Regions from separate parts of the Catenulispora sp. GAS73 genome, predicted to be linked through region 1. Evidence: riboswitches for the same ligand, from Rfam matches in the RefSeq annotation. Region 1 holds a riboswitch; the other holds the start of a gene.
What was found. A riboswitch is a leader RNA that binds a small molecule or an ion and turns the genes downstream of it on or off. The one in region 1 is predicted to bind magnesium.
Positions count from the first base shown of each region.

Region 2: linked by a shared signal. The riboswitch ahead of ABH935_RS31265 (NRAMP family divalent metal transporter) and the one ahead of ABH935_RS19470 (NRAMP family divalent metal transporter) in region 1 are both predicted to bind magnesium.

Region 1 is NZ_JBGCCM010000012.1:64,439-67,729, reverse strand. It holds gene map (type I methionyl aminopeptidase) at 1-168, opposite strand, end outside; gene ABH935_RS19475 (GNAT family N-acetyltransferase) at 165-707, opposite strand; M-box (ykoK) riboswitch at 970-1,138, shown strand; gene ABH935_RS19470 (NRAMP family divalent metal transporter) at 1,494-3,155, shown strand; gene ABH935_RS19465 (Na+/H+ antiporter) at 3,184-3,291, opposite strand, start outside.
Region 2 is NZ_JBGCCM010000023.1:115,746-119,036, reverse strand. It holds gene ABH935_RS31270 (MgtC/SapB family protein) at 1-409, opposite strand, end outside; gene ABH935_RS31265 (NRAMP family divalent metal transporter) at 438-2,084, opposite strand; M-box (ykoK) riboswitch at 2,384-2,560, opposite strand; gene ABH935_RS31260 (hypothetical protein) at 2,743-3,216, opposite strand.

The DNA.
Region 1 (3,291 bases):
GCAGGACACCGCGCCGCGTTCCTTGATCCGGCGCCGCGCGCGCTGCTCCAGGTCCATCAGGTTCACGCCGGGGCGGGCCAGCTCGGCGAGCTCGGCCAGGGTCTCGCCCACGAACCGGCCGGTGACCGCCATCTTCTCGATCTCCTGCGGCGTCTTCAGCTCGATCACCGGGTCTTCTCCGTCCGTTCGGGATGCTCGTCCACCGTCGTCCGCCCCGGCGCACCCTGCGCGCGCCAGAGCTGCTCGCCCTCGTCGTCCAGCTCGCCGGTCGGCGCCAGGCCGATCCGTTCGGCCACCCGGGCCGAGGCCGTGTGCCCAGGATGGATGTTCGCGCCGATCTCCGCCACGCCGCACTCCCGCAGCCACGCCACCAGCGCCGACGCCGCCTCGACCGCGTACCCGCGGCCCTGCCACGCCGCGCCGACGACCCAGGCCACGTCCGCGTGCCGGCCGCCGTCGGTCACCGTCGCCTGCACGGTGCCGACCGCCACGCCGTCTTCGGCGCGCCGCGCGATCCAGTTCACCCACTCTTGCGAACCGTCTGGAGAATGCCCCACGGCCAAGCGCGCGTAACGCGCCCTCAGAGCTTCCAAGGTTGGCGGCTCTCCGCCGATGAACGTATAGAGCTCCGGGGCGCCGAGCACCCCGACCATCTCCTCTGCGTCGCATTCTGTTAAGGGTTTCAGCACCAGACGTGCTGTCGTCATCGGCTCTCTAAACACGCTTGCATGCTATGCGCGGTATCCGATGACACCGTTCCAGCGGCAGTCCCGCAGTTTGTAATAATCCCCGGACGACTCCGGCGGCCCTGACGCCGAACGCGATCGTGCCAGGCCACAACAGACCACACCCTGATACCCGCAAACGTTTCGACCGCTCGTTCCGGTTGCCGCCGTATCCATATCGTTACCCACCTGTGACGAGGTGAGTTGACAGTCCCACACCGCTAGAGGATGCTTTGTTTCCGTTAGGACACCTCGTTCGGTGAGGCGTCTTCACGGACAAAGGCCACTGATCCCATCGGTCGAGAGACCCTCCGGATCAGGACAGATCTCCTCGGATTAAGGGGTGATCCCAAGTGGCTGCGCAGCTGACGCTACGCCGTGAAGTGCCGAAGCTCTGACGAGAGAGGTGGCCGGGACTCGTCTTGGCCTTGCCGTGATTCGGCGGGGCGATCGGGACTCTCCCGGGCTGACCTCCCCGAGGTGTCGAGTAGGACCGGTCCGCCCCCTCGGGCGGAACCGCGCGAGACACAGGCGCCGCGGCGCCGCGGCGGGCAGGGAGGTGGTAGCGATGAAACCTGGTAGTAGGTCGGGCCACGATCGGCCCCGCATCGCGCACGACCCAGCCCACCGTCCTTCCCTCGGCGCGCGTTAACCGCATCAGTTCCCTGCCACCACCCGGCCGCACCGGGGCCCCGGCCCCACCGCTTCCGGCGGGGTGGACGCGTGCCTCCCGACCAGCCGCTCCTACTCGGCAACAGGGGGTGTTCCATGACCACGGCCACGCTGAACAGCGAAGCCCGCGACACGCACCGTCACGGCGCAGTCCTAGACGACGCGCACGTCGGCGACATCAAGGGTGCGTTCGGCACCATCAAGCTCGGCGACCACGACACCCGCCCGGGCCTGTCGGCCAAGCTCAAGACCCTGCTGGCGATCGTCGGCCCGGGGCTGATCGTGATGGTCGGCGACAACGACGCCGGCGCCTTCGCCACGTACGGCCAGGCCGGCCACGACTACGGCACGAAGCTGCTGTGGACGCTGTTGCTGCTGGTCCCGGTCCTGTACGTGAACCAGGAGATGGTGCTGCGCCTGGGCGCGGTCACCGGCGTCGGCCACGCCCGCCTGATCTTCGAGCGGTTCGGGAAGTTCTGGGGCGCGTTCAGCGTCATCGACCTGTTCATCCTCAATGCCCTGACGCTGGTCACCGAGTTCATCGGGATCACGCTGGCGACCAGCTACCTCGGGCTGCCAAAGGTACCCTCCGTCGTCATGGCCGCGCTGATCATCGTGGCGGCCGCGATGAGCGGCTCGTTCCAGCGGTTCGAGCGGATCGCGCTGACCCTGTGCGTGGGCTCGCTGCTGCTGATCCCGATCTCGATCATGGCGCACCCGAGCGCGGGGGCGATGACGCACGGCTTCATCACCCCGGTGCTGCCCGGCGGCTCGGGCCAGATGGCCACCGTGATGCTGGTCGTGATCGGCATCGTGGGCACCACGGTCGCGCCCTGGCAGCTGTTCTTCCAGCAGAGCTACGTCATCGACAAGCGCATCACCCCGCGCTTCATGAAGTACGAGAAGGCCGACCTGGGCATCGGCATCGTCGTGGTCGTGGTCGGCGCGGCGGCGACCATCGGCCTGGGCGCGGTGGCGGCGGCGCACCTGGCCGGGTCGTACACCGACGCCGCCGACGTGGCCCGCGGTCTCACGGTCTACGGCGGCCGGGTCCTCGGCGACATGTTCGCCGTGGCGCTGCTGGACGCCTCGATCATCGGCGCCTTCGCGGTCTCGCTGTCCACCGCCTACGCGATGGGCGACTGCCTGAAGATCAACCACTCGCTGCACCGCGGTGTGAAGCAGGCCAAGGGCTTCTACGCGGTCTACGCCGGGATCATCGCCTTCGCCGCGGTGATCGTGCTGGTGGCCAGCGACCACGTGCAGGGCGTGCTGACGGTCGGCGTGCAGGCCCTGGCCGGCGTGCTGCTGCCCTCGGCGTCGGTGTACCTGCTGCTGCTGTGCGTGGACAAGGAAGTCCTCGGACCCTGGGTCAACAACCGCAAGACCACGGTCTTCACCGGCACGGTGATCGCCGTCCTGGTGGCGCTGTCGCTGGTGCTGACCGGCTCGGTGCTGGACCAGAACATCACCGCCGGACAGATCGAGGCGATCCTCGGCGGGTGCGGAGTCGTCGCGCTGGGGTTCGGCGCGTGGATGGGTGTCAAGGCCCTGCGGGTGCGGCGCGCCCCGGACTACGTCGCCGAGGTCATCGACCGCTCGGGCCGCGACGAGTGGCGGACGCCGCCGCTGGAGCACCTCGGCCAGGTCCGGTTCTCGGTCGGCACCCGGATCGGGCTGACCGTGCTGCGGGGGTACCTCGCGGTGGCGACCGTACTGGTGGCGGTCAAGCTGGTCTCGATGATGCTCGGGCACTGATTCACCCGAGAACCGGAACCAGACGAACCTACCGCCGCTCCATGTACGCCTCTTCGAGGTCCAGCTGGTGCAGCACCCGGCGATACACGTCGTCGTTGATCTCCCGCAGGTCCCGCAGATGCTCGATCGCCGCGCG
Region 2 (3,291 bases), on a different contig from region 1:
GGTCGAACAGCCGCCCGGCCGGGCGGCCGAGCAGGTGGACCAGCAGGACCGTGGCCGTGCCGATGGCCGCGAAGGCCAGGTGGCCGGAGGCCGCCATGACCCCGACGGCGGCCGAGCACCACAGCGTCGCGGCGGTGTTCAGGCCGCGGACGTTGAACCCGTCGCGCAGGATCACGCCACCGCCGAGGAACCCGATGCCGGAGACCACGTACGCGGCGACCTGCGTGCTGTTCGCCGAGCCGTTGATGTCCGAGTACAGCACGAACAGGGTCGCGCCCACGGCCACCAGCGCGTTGGTGCGCAGACCGGCCATCCGGGCCCGCAGTTGCCGCTCCACGCCGATCGCGGCGCCGCATCCGAGCCCGACCGCCAGCCGCGCGATGAACTCCCAAGTGGTCAGGTTCTGCATGTTCGCCTCCTTATGGTGCGAAGGACGGTCAGCGGCCGAGCATCATCTCGACGAGCTTCCACACGCACATGACCATCGAGAGCAGCAGGTACAGCCGCAGCGCGCCCATGGAGTAGCGGCGGGTCCTGGAGAAGGTCAGCCGGCCGAGCCGGTCCAGCGGCGGCGTCCGCCACTCGTCGCGGCCGGAGCGGTCGATGACCTCGGCGACGTAGTCCGGCGCGCGCCGTGCCCGCAGGGCCTTGACGCCCATGAACGTGGCGGCGGCCAGGCCGCCGGCCGCGCAGCCGACGAGGATCTCATCGATCTGTCCGGCGCTGATGTTCGGCCAGATCACCGAGGCGGTGAGGACCATGGACAGCGCGATCAGGATGCCGATGACGGTCGAGGTGAACAGGGTGGTCTTCTTGGAGTTGACCCAGGGCCCGAGGACTTCCTTGTCGACGCACAGCAGGAGCAGGAAGACTGTGGCGCTGGGCAGCAGGACGCCGGCCAGGGCCTGGACGCCGGTCGTGAGCACGCCGAGGACGTGGGCCGAGGCGGTCAGGACGATGGTCGCGGCCAGGCCGATGACCCCGGCGTAGACCGCGTAGAAGCCCTTGGCCTGCTTCACACCGCGGTGCAGCGAGTGGTTGATCTTGAAGACGTCGCCGATCGCGTAGGCCGTGGACAGCGAGACGGCGAAGGCGCCGATGACGGAGGCGTCCAGGAGCGCGACCGCGAACATGTCGCCGAGCGCGCGGCCGCCGTAGTTCTGCAGCGCCGTGGCCAGCGAGCCGGCGTCGGTGAAGTCCGGGGAGCCCTTGGCCGCGAAGGCGACGGCGCCCAGGCCCATGATCGCCGCCGCGCCGACCACCACGACCACGATGCCGAGCCACAGGTCGGCCTTCTCGTACTTCATGAAGCGCGGGGTGATGCGCTTGTCGATGACGTAGCTCTGCTGGAAGAACAGCTGCCAGGGCGCGACGGTGGTACCGACGATGCCGATGATCAGCAGCATCAGCGGGGCCATGCCGCCCGCGCCGCCGGGGAAGGAGGGGCGGACGAAGTCGTGCGCCATGGTGCCGACGGCCGGGTGCGCCATCAGCGAGATCGGGATCAGGAGCAGGGAACCGAGGCAGAAGATCAGCGCCAGGCGCTCGAACCGGCGAAACGAGCCGGTCGAGGCCGCGGCGACGATGACCAGCGCGGCCAGGACCACCGAGGGGACTTTCGGCAGGCCGAGGTAGCCGGTGGCCAGGGTGATGCCGATGAATTCGGTGACCAGCGTCAGGGCATTGAGCAGGAACAGGTCGATGACGGAGAAGGCGCCCCAGAACTTGCCGAAGCGCTCGAAGATGAGGCGCGCGTGGCCGACGCCGGTGACGGCGCCGAGGCGGAGGACCATCTCCTGGTTGACGTACAGGACGGGCACGAGCAGCAGGAGCGTCCACAGGAGCTTCGTGCCGTAGTCGTGGCCGGCCTGGCCGTAGGTGGCGAAGGCGCCGGCGTCGTTGTCCCCGATCATCACGATCAGACCGGGCCCGACGATCGCGAGCAGCGTCTTCATCTTCGTCGACAGCCCGCGGCGGGCCCCGTGGTCGCCGAGCTTGATGGTGCCGAACGCACCCTTGATGTCGCCGACGTGCGCGTCGTCGAGGACTGCGGTGTTCGAGCGCTCCAGCAGTGCGGTGGTCATGTGGTTCACCCCTCCCAGCCCGCTCGGCGGGCGTGCAGGAGACGGCAGCAGACAGGAGCCCGCGACGGTGGCGGGCGGTCAAGTGATTAAGAGGTCAGAGCTGCTGCGCGTCAGACGGATCGAAGAGCAACGTGGAGCACAGTCGGCCAGCCGTCACCGGCAGCCGGTGGGTGCTACTACTCGGACTATCCACGCCACTCACCTCCACCCGACGGGGCCCCAGGAATCCACCTGGACCGCGATCACCGTGGGAGCACGCGCCGACTTCCGAGCACGAAAGAGCCCGAAACGAAACGGCGGAGGCACTCCCTCTCGTAAGAGCTTTGACACTGCCCGGCGTATCCCGACCATTGGCCGGTAGCCACTTCGGGTCACCCCTTAAGCCGAGGAGACCTGTCCTGACCTTGGGCGTCTCTCGACGTCGTGAGATCAGTGGCTTGTGTCCGGTGCAGACGCCTCACCTAACGAGGTGCCTTCTTGACGGACGTAATGTTATCGGACCATTGCTCATTTGCCTAATCGAGCGAATGTGGCGCGAACGCCGGGCGAGCGTGGCACGGGGGCGGGCCGGGGCGCAGCGGGCGGGGCGGGGCAGTGTTGGTGGGCAGTCGTGGCGAGCAGCGCACTCCTGGTCTTGCCGCCCAGACAGTGGGCGCTGTTATCCCCGCCGAGACCCCGGCGGATCGCTGAACACACTCACCGTTGCGAACGAGTCGACCACCAGTCGCAGCAGCGCCAGGGCCGCTGCGCCGTCGCCGGGGGCGGGTGGGGGTTCGAGGGCGACCAGGGGGATCGCGGTGCCGGCGTGCACGACCAGGGCTTCGGCGGCGGTCGGCCAGAAGCCGAAGCCCTCCTCTGTTGTCATCTCGGTGCGGGAGTCGCGGTGGGAGTAGGCGCCGGCTATGCGGCCCGGTTCTGGTTTGTGGATCACGCCCGCCGCGTCTGCCAGCTCGACCAGGGCTGAGCCGCCGTACTGCCAGCGGTTGCTGTCGGCGTGCGCCTGGGCCCACTGGTGTGCCTCCGGGGCGAGGGCGAAGTGCCAGCCGTGGGTGCGCTCCTGGAACTCGCGCTTGGCGACCTCCCAGCGGTGTGCACTCTCGGCGTAAAAGTCCTGCAGCTTGTCGCTGTCCATCGGCTGATCGTAGGCCGCGCCGCCCGTTCGCCGCCGCCCGTTCGCCACGGTCGGAGTGCCGGGGGCAGATCTTCG